One region of the Gordonia sp. VNK21 genome, then DNA from elsewhere that is predicted to be linked to it. Evidence: riboswitches for the same ligand, from Rfam matches in the RefSeq annotation. Region 1 holds a riboswitch; the other holds the start of a gene.

Region 1 (3,831 bases):
CACCACCAGGACCACGACGAGAACCACCGCGAGCAGTGTCGACAGGACGCGCCGGGATCGGCGACGGCGCGGTTTGGTCAGCGACACAGGGGCCCTCCGGTACGGCGGCTCACCCGGCCCGGCGGATCCCGCTGGGGCTGCGAGTGAGTCTTCTTCACTGCTGGACTTCCCCTAACAGTATCGTTGACGCCCGAGGGCAGTCCGAACGTGCCGCCACGGCCCCCGGACACCCACGAGCAATCGGGCCGAGTTCCTTCGGGCCGACCACCGAAGAGGACCACACCAGAGAAGGACACAGACATGGAGTTCGAGGTCACCGTCGAGATCCCCAAGGGCGGCCGCAACAAGTACGAGGTCGATCACGAGACCGGCAAGGTCTACCTGGACCGCTACCTGTACACCCCGATGGGCTACCCGGCCGACTACGGCTACATCGACCACACTCTCGGCGAGGACGGCGACCCGCTGGACGCGATGGTGCTGCTCACCGAGTCGGTGTTCCCGGGTGTGATCGTCAAGGCCCGCATCGTCGGCATGTACACCATGACCGACGAGGCCGGCGGCGACGACAAGCTGCTCGCCGTCCCGGCCGGCGACCCCCGGTGGGATCACATCCAGGACGTCGGCGATGTCAGCGAGTTCGAGCTGAAGGCCATCGCGCACTTCTTCGAGCACTACAAGGACCTCGAGCCGGGCAAGGAGGTCACCCCGGGCGGCTGGGTCGGCAAGGACGAGGCCGCCAAGGTCGCGCAGGCCGCCGTCGACCGCTACCAGGGCTGAACTTCCGCAGCGACGTACCGCAAACTTCGTCCGCTCAGCGGCCCGCCGAGGGCATATTGCCCTCGGCGGCGCCCTGAGCGGACGAAGTTGTCAGTAGGTCCGGTGGTCAGGCGCCGACGAGCTCGGCCAGGGCGGAGATCAGCCGGTCGATGTCGCCGGAGCCGGTCCCGAGCCCGAAGCTCACCCGCACCGCTCCCTCCGGGTGACCGAGCCGCGCGAGCAGCGGGTGGGCGCAGAACTTGCCGTCCCGCACGCCGATGCCGTGCCGGTCGTTGAGGTATTCGGCGACGGCGCGCGGGGCGTGCCCGTCCACGGTGAACGCGGCGATGCCCACCCGGTCGGCGAGGTCGTCGAAGACGTGCAGGCGGCGCACCCCGGGCAGCCGGTCCAGGCCCTCGTCCAGACGGGTCAGCAGGTCCCGCTCGTGGTAGCCGATCAATTCGAAGCCCGTGCCCTTGACCGCGTCCAGTGCGGCGGCGATGGAGACGGCGCCGAGCACGTTGGGGCTGCCGGCCTCGTGCCGGGCGGCGCCGGTGTGCCAGGCGGTCTGTCCGTCGGCATCGACGCGGGCGGTGGCGCCGCCGCCGGCCAGGTACGGCTGCGCCGCATCGAGCCAGTCCGGCCGCCCGATCAGCACACCCGCACCGAACGGGGCGTAGACCTTGTGCCCGGAGAACACCAGGTAGTCGATGCCGTAGCCGGCCAGGTTGATCGGCCGGTGCGCGACCAGCTGCGCGGCGTCGACCAGGATCCGGGCGCCGTGCCGGTGCGCGAGGGCCGACAGCCGGCGCAGGGGCAGCACCTCGCCGGTCACGTTGGACGCCCCGGTCACCGCGAGCAGCGCGGCGGGCGACACGGCCAGTTCGGCTTCGAGTGCCTCCGCGGTCTCCTCGAAGGTCGCCGCGGCCAGCACGATCCGGGCCCGGCCGGTGCGCTGCCAGGGCAGCAGGTTGGCATGGTGCTCGATGTCGAGGACCACCACGTCGCCGGGCAGCGCATGCGCCGCGAGGTTGATCGCGTCGGTGGTGTTGCGGGTGAAGACGACGGTGTCGTCGGCGCGGCCGCCCACGAACCTGCGGACGGTCTCGCGTGCGGACTCGTACCGGGCCGTGGTCACCTGCGACAGGGCGCCGGCGCCGCGGTGCACGCTGGCGTACTGGCTCAACGCCGAGTTCAGCCCGTCGGCCACCTCGGTGAGCGCCGGTGCGCTGGCCGCGTAGTCGAGATTGGCGTAGCGGGCCGGGCCGGCGGCGGTGAAGACGTTCTGGCCGGCGCCCACGACGTCGCCCAGCGGGGCGATCGGGCGGGCGGCGGCGTGGGGGCGGTCGACGATGACGGTCATGACAGACTCCTGGAGTACTCGCGCTTGCCGCGGCCGGTCGGCCGGCGGCCGGGTCGTCACCCGGAGCACCCCACCGCGGTGGAGGGTTGCCGACCAGCGAGCCGGGGCTTGACGCTGGTACTCGTGACCCGCGTATCACGATGCCCGACGGGACGGCGCACGCGAAGAATTACGCGCACGCCGGTTCTAATCCGGCGAACGGTGCGCCGCCGGATGAACGACGGCGTGCTGCACGCGGTGGCCGGACCCGGCTAGCCTGGTCTGCGAACGTTCACCCGAAAGGCCGCCGAGTGTCACGTCCGCAGGACCCCGCCGAGCACCCGAATGCGGGCGCGTACGACCAGACACGGATCGGCGTGCCCCGGCCCGGACCGCCGCCCGAGCCCGGCTCCGGACCGCCCGGCTTCTCCCCGGTGCCCGACTCGCAGCCGGCGGTGGCCCCGGCGCCCGCGCCGCATCGGCCGCCCCAGGGTGCGCCCGCGCCGGCAGCCCAGCACCCACCGGCAGCCCAGTACCCACCGGCGAACCAGTACCCGCCGGCGGCGCCGTACCCCGGTGGCCCGGATCCCCGTGTCCGGCAGACACCCGTGCAGCGATCCCCTGCTCCGCAGGCGCCTGTCCCCTACGGTGCGTCCCCGTATGCACCGGCGGCCGGACCCGTCCCGCCCGGCGGCTACGGCGTACCGAACCCATACCCGCCGCCCCTCCCGCCGCAGCGCTCCCGCAGCGCAGCGGTCGCCGGCGTGGTCGTGCTGATCGCCGTCGCCGGTGTGGTGGCCGGACTGCTGGTGTGGCAGCCGTGGTCGTCGGACTCCGGCGGCGGCGAGCGGACGCAGACCTTCGCCCTCGACCACGACTATCAGGCGCGGGTGCAGATCCCGGCCGGCTGGCGGGGCTTCGACGACAGCAGCGAGGGCGTCCGCGGGCCGGTCATCGTCCCACGCGACGACCGCCGCACCTACTCCCAGATCACCGGCGACCTCGACCGGATCGACGACGGTCAGAGCGTTCAGCCCGTGCACGTGATCAGTGTCACCGCCCAGACCTGTACGGCGGCCGACACGAGCTCTACGCCGGGCCAATGGAAGTGGGAGACCCGCGAACTCGGTGACCGGCAGATCACCGCGGCGAGCGGGGTCTCCCGGCTCGACGGGGACGTGTGCCTGGTGGCCGTAGCCGTCGACGCCGACACCGGCTCCGCGGCACCGCAGACCACGGCGCAGGATCTGGCCCGCGAACTGGTGGCGAAGGACCGGCTGAGCGCGGCCAAGGCGACGTGACCCAGCCGCCGCGCCGGGCTCCCGGCGATCTCTCCTTCTGCCTGCTCGGCGGCGACGCCGGCATGTTCGGCCGCGGCGTACGGGCGCGGTACGGCTCCGTCGGCGGGGCGGTCGACGCACTGACCGGACGCCGCGCCGAGATGGTCACCGGCGCACTCGGTTTCGACACCTCCGGTAGTGCCGCGCTGATCGTCCCGCACCGCATCGAACGGAGCGCCGGCGCCCGGCCGTCGACCGCCCCCAATCGCACCGCCGCGTCCCTGACCCCGGCACCGGCGGCCGAGCACCGACGGCGGGTGACCGCGGCCCTGACCGCGATCGCCGTCGGCGAGGTGGAGAAGGTGGTGCTGGCCCGCGGCCTGACCGCCCGCTTCGCCGAGTCGCTGTCGCCGGAGGAGCTGATCGGCGATTTCACGGCGACCGCCACCG
Region 2 (3,831 bases), on a different contig from region 1:
AGGAAACGCTCGTTGGCCGGACCGGCCACATGCGAGTTGCCGGTCAGCGCGTGCAGGGCGAGCACGATGTTGTCGCGCGCGGCGTTCGGCGTACCCCAGCGCTGGAAGGTGATGGAGGCGTCCGGCAGCACCGCGCCGTTCTCCAGTGTCAGATCGCCGATGGCGACCGAGGTCTCGGCCCCGTCCGGACCGGTGGTCCAGTCGGGGCCGTCGACCGTGGTGATCGGGTCGATGCTCAACGACACCGGCCGTCTCCGTGTGATGGGCTGATCACGATGCGCCTCAGGCCTTGGCGGCGGCGAAGCCCTGCTCGAGGTCGGCCAGGATGTCGTCGATGTTCTCGATGCCCACGGCCAGGCGCACCAGACCCGGGGTCACACCCGCGGCCAGCTGCTCCTCGGCGGAGAGCTGGCTGTGGGTGGTCGACGCCGGGTGGATGACCAGCGAGCGGACGTCGCCGATGTTGGCCACATGGCTGTGCAGGGTCAGCGCGTTCACGAACTTCTTGCCGGCCTCCACACCGCCCTCGATCTCGAAGCCGATCACGGCGCCCTGCCCCTTCGGCGCCAGCTTCTGGCCGCGCTCGTAGTACGGCGAGGACGGGAGACCGGCGTACGAGACCGAGGTGACCTGCGGGTGCGCCTCGAGGAACTCGGCCACGCGCTGGGCGTTGGCCACATGCCGCTCCACCCGCAGGCTCAGCGTCTCGATGCCCTGGGCCAGCAGGAAGGCGTTGAACGGCGAGACGGCCGCACCGGTGTCGCGCAGCAGCTGAGTGCGCGCCTTGAGCGCGTACGCCGGAGCACCGAGGTCGGCGAAGACGACGCCGTTGTAGCTCGGATCCGGGGTGGTGAAGCCGGGGAACAGGTCCTGACCGTCGCGCTGGACGCGCCAGTCGAAGGTGCCGCCGTCGATGATCACGCCGCCGATCGCGGTGCCGTGCCCGCCGATGTACTTGGTGGCCGAATGCACGACGATGTCGGCGCCGTGCTCGAAGGGCTTGACCAGGTACGGGGTGGCGACCGTGTTGTCGACGATCAGCGGCAGCGAGTTGCTGTGCGCCACCTCGGCCACGCCCTCGATGTCGAGGATCTGATTGTGCGGGTTGGCGATGGTCTCACCGAACAGTGCGCGGGTGTTCGGCTTGATCGCCGCACGCCACGACTCCAGGTCGTCCGGGTCCTCGACGAAGGTCACCTCGATGCCGAACTTGGGCAGCGTGTGCTGGAACAGGTTGTAGGTGCCGCCGTAGATGCGCGGGCTGGAGACGACGTGGCCGCCGGCCTCGACGATGTTCAGGATGGCGTAGGTGGTCGCCGCCTGGCCGGAGGCCACCAGCAGCGCCGCCACACCGCCGCCGAGCGCGGCCAGCCGCTGCTCGACCGCATCCTGCGTCGGGTTCATGATGCGGGTGTAGATGTTGCCCGGCTCGGCCAGGGCGAACAGGTTGGCCGCATGGTCGGTGTCGTTGAAGACATACGACGTGGTCTGGTAGATCGGCAGCGCCCGGGCGTTGGTGTCGGGAACCACCTGGCCGGCGTGCACCTGCAGAGTCTCGAAGCTCCAGTTGCTGGTGTCGGACATCAGTCGTCAATCGCTTTCTGGTCGGCCGGGCTCACGCCCGGGAGGTGGGGTCCGACCTGCGGACCCGCGCTTGCCGCGACGGCTTGTCGCGACCAGGTCATCACCCGGAGCACCCCACCGCGGTTGGAGGGTTGCCGGACAGCAAGCCGGGGCTCGATGCTGACACTCATGACCTGCAGTCGAGGATATAGCACCGCTTGACGGCCCCGTTAACGCCGTAATCGGCGTGCACAAAAGTCTCGCGGACCCGGGCGTGCATGTTATTGAGCCGGGCGAATCGGGCATCGCGATCCGCCGGGGATTCGACAACGGATCGATCTCTGTCACGCGATCGGACCAATCGGCGTCCGGAGCGCTGCGCGGGGCGACGGAGCCGCACCACGATGGGCCCAGCAAGCGGTCACAGCCCGACCGCTGCGGATCGGGGGATCCGATGAGTTCAGCACAGCACCACCAGTCTCGACGGGGCCGTCTCCGGCGGCACGACGGCACACGACCGTTCGCCACCCGGGCGGCTGCGGCCGTGGCGGCGGTTCTGGCCGTGGCCGTGGCCGTCGTCCTGCCCGGCGGCGTCGCGATGGCCGACGACGACGAGTGCGGCACCGGTGCGGCGATCGTGGTGGCCGGCACCAACGATCCGGACGCGATCGCGCTGCGCGGGGTGTCCGACCGGTACCGGGACGACGGCTACCGGGTGATCAACGTGTCGGAGGATCCGGCGGACTACGCGACCACCCTGTGGCCGCTCGGATCCGTCGGGTACGACGACGACGTCGCCAAGGGCACCGCCGCCACCTACGCGGCACTCGAGGAGTATCAGGCCGCCTGCGCGGGCAGGCCTGTGGCGATCATCGGCTATTCGCAGGGCGCCCGCATCGCCGGCGACGTCCTCAACGGCCTGGCCACCGACACCGACGGCTCGGTGACCGGGCCGGACGGCCGGGAGTACGCGGTGAGCAAGACCGGGGTCTCGGGCACCCTCTACTCCGATCCCCGGCGCGACGGCCCGGAGTCGAGCCGCGGCGTCGAACTGGCGCTGCCCGGAATCGTCCCGGGACTGACCCTGGCCGGGGCGCGCCCCGGTGGCTTCGGCGACATCCCGGTGACCACCTATTGCTGGCAGAGCGACGGCATCTGCGACCTGGCCGATCCGCTGCACGACCCGCTCGGGGCGCTCGACTCGCTGGTGGGCTTCCTGACCACCCGGCACGGGATGTATCCGCGCACGCTGATGCAGCACTCCGACGCGGACAATCTGGGACAGCCGGGCACCGAGCCGATCTGCACCAGCATCACCACGGTCGGCAACACCACCACCTGCTTCGTCGACGACGGATCGGCGATGGGGGAGCTGGGCGCAACCCTCGCCGGATCCGCCCTCGGGCTGGTGGGACTGACCCTCGACGACGTCGTCCTGATCGACCGGGACATCGACCTGTACGCATCGCTGCGCCGACTGCTCAACGTCAACGGCGTCCTCCCGCACGCCGACCTCGGTGATCTGCAGCAGTACCTGGCCCCGATCCTGAACGTGCTGCCGCCGCTGCCGTACATCGGCTACGCCGGTGCCCACGTTCCGGATCTGCTGGCCGTCGCCGACCTGCTGACCCACCTGGTGACCCTGGACGGGGACGGTCTGCGCAACGACGCCGCGGTCTTCGGCGGCAGCGCGCTCAGCTTCCTCAAGGCGCCGTTCAACGCCGCGGCGTACCGGCGCGCACAGCTGTCGCTGGTGCGCGACCAGCGGCGGCTCACACCGCTGCTCGACCCCGTGCGCGGTGTCCTGAGCGGCACCCGCCCGGTGATCCTGGGACTGGACGAGTGCGACTCGCTCAACTGGGGCCACCCGCAGACCTGCCCGGCGGCCACGACGGCCACCGCGGCCGGCGGCGGATCGCCCGACGAGGACGCCGCGCCGAGGCCGGCGGCGGAACTCGCCGTCGGGGCCGGTGACGGCCGGGACGACCACAGCGGGGACGACCGCAGCAGCGACGACCGCAGCGGGGAGGGCAACAGCGGGGCCGGCAACAGCGGGGAGCACGACAACCCGGACGGTGACATCGGCGACACTCTGGGCAACAACGGCGGAAATCTCGGCGACCCCGAGGCGAACGCCGGTGACGACGAGTCCGCCGGTGACGGCGGGGACGCGGGGGCCGGCCCGCCGGATGCCGGCGGCGAGGCCGTCTCACCGTCGCCGGACGCGCCGCCGCAGGCCGGATCCGGTGCGTCGCCGCAGCCGGGGGC

What was found. A riboswitch is a leader RNA that binds a small molecule or an ion and turns the genes downstream of it on or off. The one in region 1 is predicted to bind S-adenosylmethionine.
Region 2: another riboswitch for S-adenosylmethionine. It lies ahead of ACJMNC_RS09720 (bifunctional o-acetylhomoserine/o-acetylserine sulfhydrylase); the one in region 1 lies ahead of ACJMNC_RS14415 (aminotransferase class V-fold PLP-dependent enzyme).

The regions. Positions count from the first base shown of each region.
Region 1 is NZ_JBJURU010000012.1:99,803-103,633, forward strand. Features, by position in the region: gene dacB (D-alanyl-D-alanine carboxypeptidase/D-alanyl-D-alanine-endopeptidase) at 1-27, opposite strand, end outside; gene ACJMNC_RS14410 (inorganic diphosphatase) at 301-780, shown strand; gene ACJMNC_RS14415 (aminotransferase class V-fold PLP-dependent enzyme) at 887-2,122, opposite strand; SAM riboswitch class IV at 2,138-2,251, opposite strand; gene ACJMNC_RS14420 (hypothetical protein) at 2,866-3,402, shown strand; gene ACJMNC_RS14425 (isochorismate synthase MenF) at 3,399-3,831, shown strand, end outside.
Region 2 is NZ_JBJURU010000007.1:178,715-182,545, reverse strand. Features, by position in the region: gene ACJMNC_RS09725 (homoserine O-acetyltransferase) at 1-245, opposite strand, end outside; gene ACJMNC_RS09720 (bifunctional o-acetylhomoserine/o-acetylserine sulfhydrylase) at 283-1,584, opposite strand; SAM riboswitch class IV at 1,646-1,758, opposite strand; gene ACJMNC_RS09715 (PE-PPE domain-containing protein) at 2,018-3,831, shown strand, end outside.